Regions from separate parts of the Pontibacter akesuensis genome, predicted to be linked through region 1. Evidence: riboswitches for the same ligand, from Rfam matches in the RefSeq annotation. Region 1 holds a riboswitch; each other region holds the start of a gene.

Region 1 (4,182 bases):
TCGGCGCCATTAACGTGTACGCTATGAGCGCGCTGCAGCTCATCAAGCGCCGTTACCGCTTTGCCCAGGACCAGGAGGTGCCAGTGTACCCGTCTTTCATGCAGATGCGGCAGTACGAGTTGCTGGCCATTTCGAACAGGCTGCAGGAGTTTGGCATGAAGAAAGTGCGCCGCATTGGCCACAGCTCCGAGTTTGAGCAGATACGGCCTTATGTGGCCGGTGATGACCAGCGCACGATCAACTGGAAGGCCTCGGCTCGGAAAGCGGAGCTGATGGTGAACAGCTACCAGGACGAGAAGTCGCAGCAGGTGTATTGCCTAATCGATAAAGGCCGGGTGATGCAGATGCCGTTTGCCGGGCTTAGCCTGCTTGATTATGCCATCAACGCCGCGCTCGTTATCTCCAACATCGCCCTGAAAAAGCAGGACAAGGCCGGCATCATCACCTTCTCGAACAAGATCAGCAACCTGCTGCCGGCACAACGCAAAGCCGACCAGTTGCGGCGCATTCTGGAACTGCTCTACAACCAGAAAACAAAGTTCCAGGAAACGGATTACGAACGCCTGTACGCCACGGTGCGTAGCAAAATAAAGCAGCGCAGCCTGCTGCTGCTTTTCACCAATTTCGAGACGCTGAGCGGGGCTGAGCGTCAGCTGCCCTACCTGCGTGCCCTGGCCAAGCACCACCTGCTGGTCGTAATCTTTTTTGAGAACACGGAGCTACACGCCCTGCTGCACCAGCGCGCCAGAACCACCGAGGAAGCATACACCAAGGCCATCGCCCAGAAATTCGATTACGATAAGCGCCAGATCGTGAAGCAACTGCAGCAACATGGCATTCACGCCATCCTCACCCCACCTGAGCAACTGACGGTGAACACCATCAACAAATACCTGGAGCTAAAAGCGAGGGGTCTGATTTGATATCAAATAAGATATAGAACTGTTTAAAGTCAGCCTACCAAGTATAAATTTTACCTATTTAGCAGACTATCCCTTTGAACTGTCCCCTTGAGGGGACTATAGGGGTGTTAACTCTTGGGGAGATCGTTCCTGATCTGGAGCAATAAGATTTTCTACTGCAAAGAACACCCCTGTGGTCCCCTTAAGGGGACAGTCTTACTTTAAAACTCATTCCGCTTTTGCACTATACTTTACATTACACGGCCACCGCAGCTTTATCGGCCGGCTCCTTCGCCAGAAAGCGATCTACATATGGCGTGTAAATAGCGACAAGGGCGAAGAAAAGCAGCAGGTACAGGTACCAGGCATGCCCCCATAAGTCTACGAAAGACAGCTCCCCTTCTGTAAAACTCAACAGGATCAGGATCTGCGCACCGTACGGCAGCAGCCCCTGCACCACGCAGGCGAAGATATCGATGATAGCTGCGGTCTTGCGTTTGTCGATGCTATAGGTGGTGCTAATCTCTTTGGCCACCTCCCCGGTTACCACAATCGACACGGTGTTGTTCGCAATGGCCATGTTCGTGCCGGCTACTAGTGCGCCGATGCCCGCCTGAGCCGAGCGGAAGCCACGGGTGGCTTTGCTGATCTTGCGCAGCAGAAAATTGATGCCGCCGGCCTCACTCACCATCTGTGCCAGGCCACCCGTCAGCATGGACAGCAGGAATATTTCAAACATGCCGGTAAAGCCTTCGTACACGCTGCGGCTGAATTGCAGGAGGTCCAGCTGACTGCTGATCAAACCCAAGGCACCGGATGCTAAGGTGCCCAGCATCAGCACCACAAATACATTCACGCCCGAAATTGCCAGCATGATCACGAGCAGGTACGGCAGGATCTGCCACAACTGATAATCCTGAAGTTCGGGTAACATGCCCTGGCTGTTAGGTGTGGTGAAGCCTGTAATCAGGAGCAGCACCAGCGTCACGAGGGCAGCAGGACCCGCGATGAGGATGTTTACCCGGAATTTGTCGCGCATGCTGCACTCCTGTATTTGCGTGGCGGCGATGGTGGTATCCGAGATAAAGGAAAGGTTATCGCCAAACATGGCCCCGCCCAGCAGGGTGCCCAGCAAAAGTGGCAGCGACGTGTTACTCTGAGTTGCAAGCCCCACCACAATCGGCCCGAGCGCGACAATAGCCCCTACCGACGTGCCCGTTGCCGTGGACAGGAAAGCCGCCAGCAGGAAAACCCCCAGCCCCAGGTATTGTACCGGCAGCACGCTAAGCCCCAGGTTCACGGTGGCATCCACCCCGCCTACCGCTTTGGTAACCGTGGCAAAAGCCCCTGCCAGCAGGTAAATAAGGCACATGGTAATGATCTTGGAATCGCCGCAGCCCCGGATGAGGGCATCTACTTTCGCCTCAATAGGCCCGCGAAGTATAAAAAAGGCAGCAATGATGCCCAGCACCACCGCCACCGGCGACGGCAGCGCATAGAAGTCTTCTAAAAGTATGCCTGCCCCTAAAAAGGTAAAAACAAAAACGAAAAATGGCAGCAGGGCAACCCCTCCTGACTCTTGGATGTGTTTCATAAAATTATGCGCGTGGGTCAGGCACAGACAGGTTGAAATGCCGTTTCGCCTGACCCGTTGCTTATGAAGTATAAAATTAATTGAATAGGAGTCCTAGCTTCGTAGGAAAATATATGGCACAGTTGCCATGAAATCAGGAGCTAACAACAGCAACAACAGCAGCCAGTCGATGCAGAAGTATAAGCCGGAATCGAAATGGTGGTATAATGTAGCAAAGCGTGCATGTGGAATATTTATAGGTCCCAAACAATGGGCAGGTGTTAGCACCTTTCGGCAGAAACCGTGGTTGCTAGAGGTTCATTGAGCCTGCTCTCTCCCCTCTTCTTTATAAATCTTGCATAAAGAGGCTGCAAAGGTAAGGCTGTCTGACCGAGAATAACAAACGTCTGTTTTATTTTTAGCTAACAAGTAGGTCATCAGATCGAATGAATTAGCCGTTTATACTTGCATCATTTGCAAAATTATCTCTAGTTTATACTTGCTAACAAAAGATCTGAATTGCCTTATGAAGTATAGCGCCACTACCTTCTGCTCGCTGCTGCTTGCCTGCGCCAGCCTTGCCTCCTGCTCCAACAACCCCTACGCCAGCACCAACAGATCGCATAAGAAACAGGTGAAGGAGCTGGCTAAGCAGCTGCGCACGCTACCAGCCACCATTCCGGGCGAAGAGCAGCTGCAACAAGGCGATTACTGGGTAGGCACCACGAATTTAGGCCTGCGCCGGCCAAACCTGGTGATCATCCACCACACGGCGCAGCACTCCACGGAGCAGACACTTGATACGTTCACCAAACCACAAACACAGGTAAGTTCGCACTACGTGATCGGGCGCGATGGCAAGGTATACCACATGCTCAACGACAACCTGCGCGCCTGGCATGCAGGCAATGGGCGCTGGGGCAACGATACCGACATCAACTCCTCCTCCATTGGTATTGAGCTGGACAACAACGGTGCTGAACCGTTCTCTGACGCGCAGGTAAACAGCCTGCTGCAGGTGCTGGCGCTTTTAAAGGAGACGCACCGCATCCCGACCGCAAACTTCATCGGACATGCTGACATTGCCCCTACCCGTAAAAGCGATCCGAACCGAAATTTCCCGTGGAAGAAACTGGCTGCTAAGGGCTATGGCCTGTGGTACGATGAAGGCGTGGTAGAAAAATACCTATTGCCTGCCGCACCCATCGCCCTGCTGGACAGCACCGGAGCTGAAACAGGGGAAATCATACAGCCGCAGGATTCTGTCTCCACCATTCCATTATATTTCAACCCAAGGGAAGCGCTGCGCATCATCGGTTACGACACCAGTGACATGCCTGCCGCCATCCGGGCCTTCAAGCTGCATTTTATTCAGGAGGAGGTAAACGAGGTACTGACGGAGAAAGACAAGATCATCCTCTACAACTTATATCAGAAGTATTTGTAGTGCCTTTTGTGCTTTAAATAAGGCTTCAACAAACAAAATTATAAGATTAATGTGGAATGAATTATCACAACCACCTGCTCTAAAAGAATACTCGGACTATTTTAAAACTTTGTTATCTGTTTCTGGAGTTCTTCTTGGTCTTACTTTCACAGCTCTACTTTTTGTGATTCAAAGCGGATTTACCTCATTTAAATTTAGTAGAAGGATGTTTCTAGAGCTTTACGTTTTGTTAGGCAGAAATCTGATAATTAACTTATCAT
Region 2 (4,182 bases), 1.5 Mb from region 1:
TGCTCAAACTCCACCAAAAAGCCATCATGCCCATAGTTGGAATGAATGAGGTGAAAAGAGGAGTTGGGCACATGTGCCTGTACCTGATGCTGCTCCTCCACCGGGAAAAGTAGATCGGAATCTACCCCCACCACGAGCGTTCGCGCTTTCAGTTGCGCCAGCGCCTTCTCCACACCTCCCCTGTCGCGGCCCACGTTGTGCGAGTCCATTGCTTTAGAAAGCAGCCAATACGTATAAGCATTGAATCGCTGCGCCAGCTTCTCCCCCTGGTACACCTGGTAACTGGAGGCGCGGAAGTTATCGGTTATACTTTGCCCCGGCTCCCCCTGCGAGGCATGGTAGGTGTTGTAGTGCCGGTAAGAAAGCATGGCCACGGCACGTGCCGTTTTCAGCCCTTCCTTTCCGGCATCCGGGGTATCGGTTTGCCAACTTGGGTCTTGCCGGATGGCCATGCGCTGTGTTTCGTTGAAGGCAATGCCCCACGGCGAGTGGCGCGCATTGCTGGCCACCTGCACCAGCCGCTCCACCACCTTTGGTTGCAGCAGCGCCCACTCCAGTGCCTGTTGTCCTCCCAGTGAGCCGCCCAGCAGTGTATGGATGCGCCCTAGTTCCAGGTCCTGCCGCAGCAGATCGAATGCCCGCACAATGTCGCGGTTGGTGAGCTGAGGGAACGTGTGGAAGTAGGGTTGCAGCGTGATCGGGTTGATGGAAAGTGGGCCGGTGGAGCCGTAGCAGCCGCCCAACGTATTGGCACATACCACAAACCACTCCCGCGGGTCGTACAGTTTTCCCTCTCCGAAGAGACCGCACCACCAGTCGGTGCAATCGGCGTTGCCGGTAAGGGCATGGCATACCCACACCACATTGTCGCGCTGCGGGTTCAGGGTGCCATAGGTCGTATACGCCAGCTGGAGGCCCGGAAGAATACTCCCGGACTCCAGCTGAAACGCTTGCTGGTGGTGAAAAATGTGCTGTGTTGGCATAGGGTTTTATACTGCGGCTGGCTCCCCTGCCTGTACTTTGGCAAAGGCCTGCGCGATGTCTGCTTTAATGTCTTCGATGTGTTCGATGCCGGCGGAAATGCGTAGCAGCGTTGGCTCTACGCCCGCTCCTAACTGGTCCTCCTCTGAAAGCTGCTGGTGCGTGGTGGAGGCCGGGTGGATGATAAGTGTTTTGGAATCGCCTACGTTAGCCAGGTGACTTACCAGCTGCAGGCTGTTCACAAAGGCCTCCGCCTGCTCCCTGTCTCCTTTTAGTTTAAAGGATAGTACGCCTCCGAAGCCGCGTTTCAGGTATTTTTTAGCCAGATGATGGTACGGGCTGCTCTCCAGACCCGGATAGTTTACACTTTCCACCAGCTCGTGCCCCTCCAGCCACTCGGCCAGCGCCAGCGCATTCTGCACCGTTCTATCCACTCTCAGCGACAGCGTTTCGAGGCCCTGCAGCAGCAGGAAAGAATTGAACGGACTGATTGCCGGACCATAGTCGCGCAGCCCCTCCACCCGAGCCCGAATAGCAAAGGCAATGTTACCGAAGGGACCATCCGTCCCAAAAACTTCCCAAAAGTTTAAGCCGTGGTAGCCTTCGCTTGGCTCTGAGAACTGCGGGAATTTGCCGTTGCCCCAGTTAAAGTTTCCGCCATCCACAATCACACCGCCTATACTTGTGCCGTGGCCGCCGATCCATTTAGTGGCAGACTCCACCACCACGTTAGCGCCATGCTCCAACGGACGGAACAGGTAGCCCCCGGCGCCAAAGGTATTATCTACTATCAGCGGCAAATCATGCTTGCGCGCCAGCGCCGCAATAGCCTCAAAATCCGGAATGTTAAAGCGTGGGTTGCCGATCGTTTCCACATAAATGGCCTTCGTTTTCTCATCAATCAGCTGCTCATAGCTTTCCACCTCATCGTTTTCCGCAAACCTTACCTCAATGCCAAGGCGCTTGAACGATACTTTAAACTGGTTGTAGGTGCCGCCATACAGATATTTGGTGGACACGAAGTTGTCGCCTGACTCTAGTATGTTGTTCAGGGCAATGAACTGTGCGGCCATGCCGGAAGCCACCGCCACGGCCGCCACACCGCCTTCCAGTGCCGCGATGCGCTTCTCAAACACTTCGCTTGTCGGGTTCATGATGCGGGTATAGATGTTGCCGAATTCCTTTAGGGCAAACAAATTGGCACCGTGCTCAGCATTCTTAAAAGCGTAAGACGTGGTCTGGTAAATAGGAACGGCACGCGACTGTGTGGTGGGATCTATTTCCTGGCCGGCGTGCAGCTGCAGTGTTTCGAAATGCAATTTTTCAGACATGATAGTACTGGTTTTAAGGTTTAGAGAGGAAAAACAAGATTATAGAAAGACAAGGAATCCGCTGCAAGTATAGCATGGCCACAGCAGCAGAGTTAATTCTGCCACTACCCTACTTTTGCAAAGAGGAGTTTATACATGGGGAATCAACAACAGTAACACATGCTGCACAGGAGCGTGCGCATGCCAAATCCGTCAGCAGGAGCTAAACGGAAACGCTGAGGCAGCACAGAAACTGCCGGTGCTAAAAATAATTCTTCGTGTGGTGTTGGCTGAATTCCCTTGTTCATGATCGTATCAATTTATATTCGCCCGGCACCCTGCCGAGCTCAGGAATTAGCACCTTAACTACGGTAGTTAGGTTGCTAGCGCTTCTTAGAGCCTGTCTCTCCACGCTTCTTTATAAATCAATAACCGGTAAGGGCGTATTGACTTGATGTTGCAATTATACGGCAGCCTTTTCAAAAAAGCCAAACAATACATTAATTTTTTCAAATTTTAATTTATATCAGCTTCATAAGCAAGCACTTATGAAGCAACCTTATACTTATAGCACTTTGCCCTTTTGTTTTATCCGCTCTATACTTTGCTACAGGCCATCATTTTACCCTACCAGCGCTCTGTGTTTTTGTTAAGAAAGACTTATCTTAGAGCCTGAGGAACCAGTGTTCTGCTGGTAGTGCAGGAGTAAACCCATTGAGCGAGCGATGTCCCATATCTTTATCAGTCATTCCATTACCTACCAGGAGCAGCCTGCGCCGCTCTCCCTGTTTGCCCTGCACCAGCAGATACGGGAAGAGCTGGAATTGGCTTTTCCCGATAGTTATTGGGTGGTGGCTGAGGTGGCTCAGGTAAACGTAGATAGGCGCAAAGGGCACTGCTACCTGACGCTGGTGGACAAAGGCGACGACGCCCGCCAGATGCTGGCGCAGGCTAGAGCCACTATCTGGGGCTCGCGTTTCCAGATGCTGGGCCGCCACTTTGAAGAGAAAACCGGGCAGCCGCTAAAAGCAGGGCTGAAGGTGCTGCTGCAGGCAACGGTGCGCTTTCACGAGCTTTATGGCCTAAGCCTCGATGTCACGAACATCGATCCCAATTATACCATCGGCGACCTTGCCCGCCAGCGCCAGGAAACGCTGAAGCGCCTGGAGGCGGAAGGACTGATGGAGGCCAACAAGGAATTGGAGCTGCCCCTGGTGCCACAACGATTGGCCGTGATTTCTTCGGCCACCGCTGCCGGTTATCAGGACTTTGTGCACCAGCTGCACCACAACAGTTACGGCTATACTTTCAGCACCACACTTTTTCCGGCTACGGTGCAGGGAAACGAGGCCCCTGCCTCGGTCGCCGCTGCCTTTGCCAAAATCAGCAAGTATAAACACCTGTTCGATGTGGTGGTGCTGATACGCGGCGGTGGTTCTCAAACCGACCTTAGTTGCTTTGATGATTACCTCATCGCTTCCGCAATCGGTAAAGCGCCGCTGCCGGTGCTAACGGGCATTGGCCACGAGCGCGATGAAAGCATAGCCGACCTGGTGGCAAACACCCGGCTTAAAACACCCACGGCCGTGGCCGGTTTTCTGATTGACAGAAACCGCGCGGCAGAAGAATACAGCGAGAGTCTGTTCGACAGCATCCGCATGTTTTCGGCCCAGCACATGAAACTGGCCGATGACCAACTGGAGCGAATCAGCCTGCGCTTTAACAATACGACCCGCCAGGTACTGCAAACGAGCAAAGACAAACTGGAAGCGCTGTCGCGGGGACTGCTGCTGAAGCCAAAATCATACATTGAGGCACAGAAGCACCACGTCAGCAATTTGGAGAAAGACGTGAACGCCGGCACCAAAGACCTGTTGCACGAACAGGAACG
Region 3 (4,182 bases), 1.6 Mb from region 1:
CTCCTTTCGTGGCTGGTATCAAGGTAACAGGCAAGATCTTAGGGAACGTTCGAGCTGACAAGGTTCACATCTTCAAGAAGAAGAGAAGAAAAGGGTATAGAAAGTCGAGAGGTCATCGTCAAGACTATACGAAAGTTCTTATCGAGAACATTGGTTAGGCAGTAAGAAGAAATTTTATCGTTGAATCCTTTCAGGGCTAGCCCTGAGTTAAATAGTTAAAAAAATGGCACACAAAAAAGGAGCTGGTAGTTCGAACAACGGCCGCGAGTCGCATTCTAAACGACTGGGCGTTAAGATTTACGGTGGCCAGGCGATCATCGCTGGTAACATCATTGTAAGACAAAGAGGTACTGCACACCACCCAAGTGTAAACGTAGGTATCGGTAAAGACCATACCTTGTTTGCTTTGACAGATGGTGTTGTTCAGTTCAGAAAAGGAAAGAAGAACCGTTCTTACGTTTCTGTAATTCCTGCCCCAACTGCTGAAGCTTAGTCTTTAGCGTAGTTTTACAAAAGAAGAGGGATGCCGAAAGGTATCCCTCTTCTTGTTTTATACTTGTTTGGTTGTGATAAGTAAAGCTTCCCTGGCGCGAGCGTCCGCTTGTGCTTTTAACTGCCATGGCTTTGCGCAACTTATACTTGCATAGCTGCTGCTTACTGCAACTTCAACCAAGCTATCCGTTCTAGCTACGGTTTATCCTCCAGCTCCCAGATACCTACTGTTTCACATTCGGCTTTGGAACGCTCACGGCCGCGAGGCCCCGTCCTCGGGCATCGCGCTGTGTGCCTGAAGCTGCTCCGGGGGTAGGGGCCCTCTATTCGCTCCGCTGCGGGCTGCCCTAGCGGGCACCGCAACATGCACAAGGCGCTCAACCCAAGGACTGGAATCGGTTCAGCTAGTAAAAGCAGTAGCTAAATAACAAAGGCTAAGTCCCCCTTTGAAGGGGGTAGGGGGATGTTCATACTTTTGCTGACGCTTTACCGGTCTTTCTCTGATCTACTTTTCCCAACCCCGTATTTGTCATCCTGAAAGGATCTTGGTGGAAGAGCGACTAAGCTAAAAACATAGCGCTTATACTTCAACAACAGCAGTCGCAGCCCCCCCTCCTTGCACAAGGAGGGGCTGGGGGTGGTTTGATTACAGTATAGCAGCACTCCCCCCCTGTTTTTAGGAGAGGGCTGGGGTGAGGTAAATTCCCCTCCTTAAACAAGGAGGGGTTAGGGGTGGTTGGGCCAATGGAGCCATGCCAGAACCAACTGTCCCCTCTGTTTCTTCACATTTACACGCAACTAATTTCCTTTTCCCACGGATATACCGTTACTTTGTAACATTCTTATCAAGAAAGACTGAGGGACAGGGCCCTGTGACGTCTTAGCAACCATGTTGAAAGCTTGGTGCTACCTCCCTCCTGGAGCAACTGCTGCCAGGGAAGATAAGACTGCTCCCGCCTAAAGCCGGGTGTTTTTCTTGATAAGCTGCGTAGATGATTTACGAGAAGAAAGACACCACACATGACCAATTCACATCCGATTCATAAGCTGCTGCAAGAGCGCGTTCTTGTGCTGGACGGCGCCATGGGCACCATGATTCAGCGTTACCAACTGCAGGAAGCTGACTTCCGCGGCGAACGCTTCAAAGATCACTCCGGCGACCTGAAAGGCAACAACGACTTGCTGTCCATCACCCGCCCGGACGTAATCAAAGCCATACATGCCGAGTACCTGGAGGCTGGTGCCGATATCATCGAGACCAACACCTTTAGCGGTACCAGCATCGCCATGGCCGATTATCACCTGGAGCACATCGTGTATGAGCTGAATTATGAATCAGCAAGACTGGCACGTGAAGCGGCAGATGAGATAGAGGCGAAAGTACCGCGCAAGCCGCGCTTTGTCGCCGGTGCTATCGGCCCCACGAACCGCACCGCTTCGCTCTCCCCGGACGTGAACAACCCCGGCTATCGCGCCATCACATTTGACCAGCTGGTAGAGGCGTACTATGAGCAGGTGCGTGGCTTAGTAGACGGTGGCTGTGACCTACTGTTGGTGGAAACGGTATTCGATACGCTGAACTGTAAAGCGGCGCTTTTTGCCATTGCGCAGTATGTGCAGGACGGCGGCAAAGAACTCCCGATCATGGTGTCAGGTACGATTACGGATGCCAGCGGCCGTACTTTGTCTGGGCAGACGGTGGAGGCTTTCTGGAATTCCATCTCGCATGCGCCCATCCTTAGCATCGGCTTTAACTGTGCTCTCGGTGCTCGCCAGCTGAAGACGCACATCCAGGAGCTTTCACGCATTTCCGATACCTACATCAGTGCTTACCCAAATGCCGGTTTACCGAATGCCTTTGGTGGCTATGATGAAACGGCGCAGCAAATGGGCGAAATTGTGGAAGAGTACCTCAAGGAAGGGCTGGTGAACATACTCGGTGGTTGTTGTGGCACCACACCAATGCACGTAAAGGTTATCTCTGACCTGGTGCAGAAGTATAAACCACACGTTCCTACACCAGTTGCTCCCCTTCCACGCTACAGCGGCCTGGAGCCCCTCACAATTTACCCGGAAAGCCTTTTCGTGAACGTAGGCGAACGCACCAACGTAACCGGCTCCAAAAAATTCGCCCGTCTGATTGTAGAGGAAAAATTTGAGGAAGCTTTGTCGGTGGCGCAGCAGCAGGTAGAAGGCGGCGCCCAGATCATAGACGTGAACATGGATGAGGGCATGCTCGATTCAGAGCAGGCCATGGCCAATTTCCTCAACCTGATCGCCTCTGAACCCGACATCTCTAAGCTGCCAATCATGATCGACTCCTCTAAATGGAGCGTGATTGAGGCTGGATTAAAGTGTGTGCAGGGCAAAAGCATCGTTAACTCCATCAGTTTAAAAGAAGGAGAAGAAGCCTTCAAAAAGCTCGCCCGCAAGGTGCGCCAGTACGGTGCAGCTGTTGTTGTGATGGCCTTCGATGAGCAGGGCCAGGCCGATACCTTCGACCGCAGAATCGAGATATGTGAAAAGTCTTACCGCATCTTGGTGGATGAAGTAGGTTTCCCGCCGCAGGACATCATCTTTGATCCGAACATACTTGCCATTGCCACAGGTATAGAAGAGCATAACAACTATGCCGTGGATTATATCGAGACGGTAAAGTGGATTAAAGCAAACCTGCCGCATGCGCTGGTAAGCGGTGGCGTAAGTAACCTGTCGTTCTCGTTCCGGGGCAATGACCTGGTGCGGGAGGCCATGCACACCGTTTTTTTATACTATGCCGTGCAGGCAGGTATGGACATGGGCATCGTGAATGCGGGTATGATGGGCGTGTACAGCGAAATTCAGCCGGAGCTGCGCGACCTGATCGAAGACGTGATCTTTAACCGCCACCCGGATGCTACAGAAAAGCTGGTGACCTATGCCGATACCGTAAAAGGCAAAGGCAAGACTGCGACCGGGGCAGACAATGCCTGGCGCGATGCCCCGGTGGAAGAGCGCCTGAAGCATGCGCTGGTGCGCGGTGTGGTGGAGTTTGTGGAGGAAGACACCGAAGAAGCCCGCCAGAAAGCCACCAAAACGCTGGACGTGATTGAAGGTCCGTTGATGGCTGGAATGTCGGTGGTGGGTGATTTGTTCGGTGCCGGCAAAATGTTTTTGCCGCAGGTAGTGAAGAGCGCCCGCGTGATGAAGAAATCGGTAGCTTACCTGCTGCCGTTTATGGAGAAGGAGAAGCTGGCATCCGATACGTCGAAGTCTACGGCCGGTACGATCCTGATGGCTACCGTAAAAGGCGATGTGCACGACATCGGCAAAAACATTGTGGGCGTGGTGCTGGCCTGTAACAACTATGAGGTGATCGATCTGGGCGTGATGGTGTCGCTGGATAAGATCTTGGCCGAAGCCGAAGCGCAGCAGGTGGATATCATCGGTCTGAGCGGTTTGATCACACCTTCGCTGGACGAGATGGTGTACGTGGCGCAGGAAATGGAGCGCCGTGGCATGAAAATTCCACTGATGATCGGTGGTGCCACTACCTCGCGTGTGCATACCGCTGTGAAAATAGCGCCGCAGTATAGCGGGCCGGTGGTGCACGTGCACGATGCCTCCCGCAGTGTAACCGTCGTGAGCAGCCTGCTGAGCAGCGACCGGGAGAACTACATTTCAGAGATCAGGGCAGAATATGAAAAGCTG
Region 4 (4,182 bases), 1.5 Mb from region 1:
AAGCAACTGGTATATGAGTCATTCCCGAAGCGCATCAGCCGTGCTGACTTTGAGAAGCTGGAACTGGTATATGAAAAGATTGTGAACGACGACGAGACGATGCAGCAGATAGAAGAAATTATTCAGTACGCCACGCCGCTTTTCACCGAGACGCTGGAAGAGGGAAAGGAGCTGTACAGTTTCGTGGAACGCCACCTGGAGATAAGTCCGGTTGGCATTACGCCGATGTACCACAACGAAGGGTATCTTTTCCTGGATGCATTCCCGGGTAAGGAAACGCACGTGTACGTGTATAACATTACTGTTTTCGAAAACACCTACGAGAAGTATAGGGGCATCAACACAAAACACCTGCAGACCGTGCGCCGGGGCCTTGCCCAAACCCATGAGCAACTGAAAGTGCAGCTGCTCCGGGAACGGCAGGAGCTGCCGAACCCAGCCGCTTTCGTGGCAATAGCCAAAGTGCCCATGCCGCTGGAGCAGGCCCTGCTGCCCATTGCCAAGCGCTCCCTTGTGAAGTATGTAACGGGTTTGGCTGCGTGAGGTGTGACTGCAGGATCCAACAGTCACTAACTCCTCCTTTTCCTAGAGGAGAGTCTGTAGCTGCTGTTGCTGAAGTATAAGCTTTATGGTTTCGGCTAAAACAGGGAACCCACCCCTAACCCCTTTGAGGAGAAAAATTTACCTCACCCCTGCCCTCTCCTAAAAACAGGAGAGGGAGTAGCGGTACTGCTTTTACTCAGGTACAAGCTCTGTAGCCGATGGTATTCCCCGAACAGGTCGCGACCTGTCCCTACAATTCCTGTAATTGAAGGAGAGCAAAGGCAGCGGCTAGTTGAACTGTTTCAGTCCTTGGGTTGAGCGCCCCAAGGTAGGAGGTGAAACATAAGTATCAGGGAACCGGAGGGTAAACGGCAACTAGAAAAAATAGCTTGGTTCAAGTTGCGAAAAGCGGAGGTAGTCAAAGGCACAAGCGGACGCTTGCGCCAGGGAATGCAACAAGTACAGCTGCAGCTATGCAAGTATGGCTTTTCAGGCCAATCGAGCTACAAACTGAACCTCATTTGTAGGCCGCGAGTTAAAAACTCGCGCCAGCAGGACATTTGACACTTCTAAAACACCCCCGTCGGACACTTATGAAATCCGTACCCTGATGTTGCCCAGTATCCTAACGTCAACATTAATTCTCTAATATTTACCTCATAAAATTTATACATCCCGGAAAAAACCGTATTTTTGCCGGTAGTAAACCAATGGACGTCACGTCTGTAAAATTTATAAAGAAGAGGCGAGAGACTAGGCTCTATGACCCTCTGGCAACCTCCAAAGTGGTAAGGTGCCAATTCCTATCCCGGTCAGGCCGGGGCATATAAATTACAAAAGCAATGCAAACCTATTACAACACATCAGCAAGCAGTAAAGCAAGCAATGGCACCTCCCCCACTGCTTACGCAACCTTTGTATCTACCAGTGCACAGGGTAAACTGAATTGTTGTTGCTGTTGTCCGTGTTAATCTGGCACTTCCCAAACACACTTTCGGTATAACAGGCAGCTAAAACCATCGCGCCTTTTTCCCTGCTTAGGCAGCCGCCGCCATTTGGCATGGTTGTGGTGCAGCACCGAAAACCCAAGTACCTGTTTTAGTTTTCAAGAGATTATACGATATCCTATGGATTTATCACAAGGATTGCTGGCGAAGCTCGATAGCCTGCGCAACGCCCTCGCCGAACTTCCGGCGGAAGAGGGACTGCGCATCCTGGCACAGGAGTTTGAGGGCAGTATTGCTTTTTCCTCCAGTTTGGGCGTGGAAGACCAGCTCATCACGCACTTTATTTTCGAGAATGATTTGCCGGTGCGCGTTTTCACGCTGGATACGGGGCGCCTCTTTAACGAGGCCTATACCCTGCTGCACAAAACGAACAACCACTACGGCAAAAAGATAGAAGTATACTTCCCCAAGCACGAGGCCGTGGAGCAGCTCGTGAACGAGAAAGGGCCGATGAGCTTCTACAACTCCATCGACGATCGCAAACAGTGCTGCTACATCCGCAAAGTGGAGCCGCTGAACCGGGCCCTGGAAGGCGTGCAGATTTGGGTAACCGGCATCCGCGCCGACCAATCAGGAGCCCGGCAGGACCTGCAGCTGCTGGAGTGGGACGAGGCGCACCAACTCATTAAGTATAACCCACTGCTGCACTATACTCTGGATGACGTGTGGGCGGCCATCAAAGCGCTTAACATTCCTTACAACCCGCTGCACGACAAGGGCTTTGTAAGTATAGGCTGCGCCCCTTGTACCCGTGCCATTGCTGAAGGCGAGGATTTCCGCGCCGGCCGCTGGTGGTGGGAGGATAACTCCAAAAAGGAATGCGGCCTGCACGCGCGATAATATAATTATGAATTATAAATTATGAATTATAAATGTGGTTTGTGCGATACTCTTCGAGGGTCTCAATTCAAAATTAAGCATTCATAATTCAAAATTAGATACGAAGTATGACTAAGAGATACCTGGATTACCTTGACCAGCTGGAAGCGGAGGCAATTCACATCATGCGCGAGGTTGCGGGGCAGTTTGAGAAGCCGGCCCTGCTCTTTTCGGGCGGCAAAGATTCTATCACGCTGGTGCGTTTGGCCGAGAAAGCGTTTCGACCCGGTAAGTTCCCGTTCCCGCTGGTGCACATCGATACAGGCCACAACTTCCCGGAGGCCATCCGCTACCGCGATGAACTGGCTGAGCGACTGGGCGAGAAGCTGATTGTGCGCAACGTGGAAGACACGATCAAACGCAAAAGCCTTTCGGAGCCGAAGGGACGTTATGCCAGCCGCAACGGACTGCAAACGCATACCTTACTGGAAACGATTGAGGAGTTTGGATTTGATGCCTGCATCGGTGGTGCCCGACGCGACGAAGAGAAAGCCCGTGCCAAGGAACGCATCTTTTCGGTGCGTGATGAATTTGGCCAGTGGGACCCGAAGCGCCAGCGCCCCGAGCTTTGGAACATCTACAACGGCCACATCAACAAAGGTGAAAATGTGCGCGTGTTCCCGATCTCCAACTGGACAGAACTGGACGTGTGGAACTACATCAAACGAGAGGAAATAGCCCTGCCAAACATTTACTACACGCACGAGCGCGAGTGCCTGGTGCGGGATGGCAAGCTGATGGCCTGGTCTGATTTTATTTACCAGGAGCCGGACGATATCGTTGTGAAGCGGCAGGTACGATTCCGCACGGTGGGCGACATGACCTGTACGGCTGCGGTAGAATCAATTGCCCATGACATTGACGGCGTGATTGCCGAGATTCTGGAGTCTAAAATTAGTGAGCGTGGCGCCACCCGCATCGACGACAAGCTGTCGGAGACGGCGATGGAAGACCGTAAGAAAGGAGGATACTTTTAATGGATATACTACGATTTATCACCGCCGGCAGCGTAGACGACGGCAAGAGCACTCTGATCGGTCGCCTGCTCTACGACACGAAGCAGATTTTTGCCGACCAGTTGGAAGCCATTGAAAGCTCCGGCCGCGTGAACGAGGACGGACAGATTGACCTGTCGCTGCTCACAGATGGTTTGAAAGCCGAACGCGAGCAGGGCATTACGATTGATGTGGCGTACAAGTACTTCTCCACAGAGAAGCGCAAGTTCATCATTGCCGATGCGCCGGGCCACATCCAGTATACCCGCAACATGGTAACGGGTGCGTCAAACTCTAACTTGTCGATTATACTCGTGGATGCCCGCAAAGGCGTGCAGGAGCAGACGCGCCGCCACTCGATCATTTCCTCCCTGCTGGGCATTCCGCACCTGGTGATCTGTATCAACAAGATGGACCTGGTGGGCTATGATGAGCAGGTATACAACGAGATTGTGGCCGATTACCAGCAGTTTGCCCGTAAGCTGAACGCCAAAGACATCACCTTCATACCTGTCAGTGCGCTGAAAGGCGACAACATTGTAGAGGGATCGGACTTCTCGATGCCATGGTACCAGGGGCCGAGCCTGCTGGAGCACCTGGAGCAGGTGCCAGTTTCGCAGGACTTCAACCTGGAAGATGCGCGCTTTCCGGTGCAGTACGTGATTCGTCCGCTTACTGCCGAACACCACGATTACCGCGGTTATGCAGGTAAAGTGATCAGCGGCACGTACAAAGCAGGCGATAAAGTTACCGTGCAG

The links. Region 1 has a riboswitch for S-adenosylmethionine ahead of A0W33_RS01285 (Na+/H+ antiporter NhaC family protein). Riboswitches for the same ligand answer to the same signal wherever they lie in the genome.
Region 2: it holds a riboswitch for S-adenosylmethionine, as region 1 does, so the genes downstream of both, A0W33_RS14805 (O-acetylhomoserine aminocarboxypropyltransferase/cysteine synthase family protein) here and A0W33_RS01285 (Na+/H+ antiporter NhaC family protein) in region 1, are expected to answer to the same signal.
Region 3: it holds a riboswitch for S-adenosylmethionine, as region 1 does, so the genes downstream of both, metH (methionine synthase) here and A0W33_RS01285 (Na+/H+ antiporter NhaC family protein) in region 1, are expected to answer to the same signal.
Region 4: it holds a riboswitch for S-adenosylmethionine, as region 1 does, so the genes downstream of both, A0W33_RS15045 (phosphoadenylyl-sulfate reductase) here and A0W33_RS01285 (Na+/H+ antiporter NhaC family protein) in region 1, are expected to answer to the same signal.

What each region holds. Positions count from the first base shown of each region.
Region 1 is NZ_CP014766.1:319,412-323,593, forward strand. Features, by position in the region: gene A0W33_RS01280 (DUF58 domain-containing protein) at 1-923, shown strand, start outside; gene A0W33_RS01285 (Na+/H+ antiporter NhaC family protein) at 1,159-2,496, opposite strand; SAM riboswitch class I at 2,727-2,830, opposite strand; gene A0W33_RS01290 (N-acetylmuramoyl-L-alanine amidase) at 3,002-3,922, shown strand; gene A0W33_RS01295 (hypothetical protein) at 3,972-4,182, shown strand, end outside.
Region 2 is NZ_CP014766.1:3,501,174-3,505,355, reverse strand. Features, by position in the region: gene metX (homoserine O-acetyltransferase MetX) at 1-983, opposite strand, end outside; gene A0W33_RS14805 (O-acetylhomoserine aminocarboxypropyltransferase/cysteine synthase family protein) at 990-2,312, opposite strand; SAM riboswitch class I at 2,609-2,718, opposite strand; gene xseA (exodeoxyribonuclease VII large subunit) at 3,017-4,182, shown strand, end outside.
Region 3 is NZ_CP014766.1:1,893,554-1,897,735, reverse strand. Features, by position in the region: gene rplU (50S ribosomal protein L21) at 1-158, shown strand, start outside; gene rpmA (50S ribosomal protein L27) at 224-493, shown strand; SAM riboswitch class I at 1,332-1,440, shown strand; gene metH (methionine synthase) at 1,513-4,182, shown strand, end outside.
Region 4 is NZ_CP014766.1:3,563,773-3,567,954, reverse strand. Features, by position in the region: gene A0W33_RS15050 (hypothetical protein) at 1-543, shown strand, start outside; SAM riboswitch class I at 1,273-1,376, shown strand; gene A0W33_RS15045 (phosphoadenylyl-sulfate reductase) at 1,671-2,390, shown strand; gene cysD (sulfate adenylyltransferase subunit CysD) at 2,498-3,406, shown strand; gene A0W33_RS15035 (sulfate adenylyltransferase subunit 1) at 3,406-4,182, shown strand, end outside.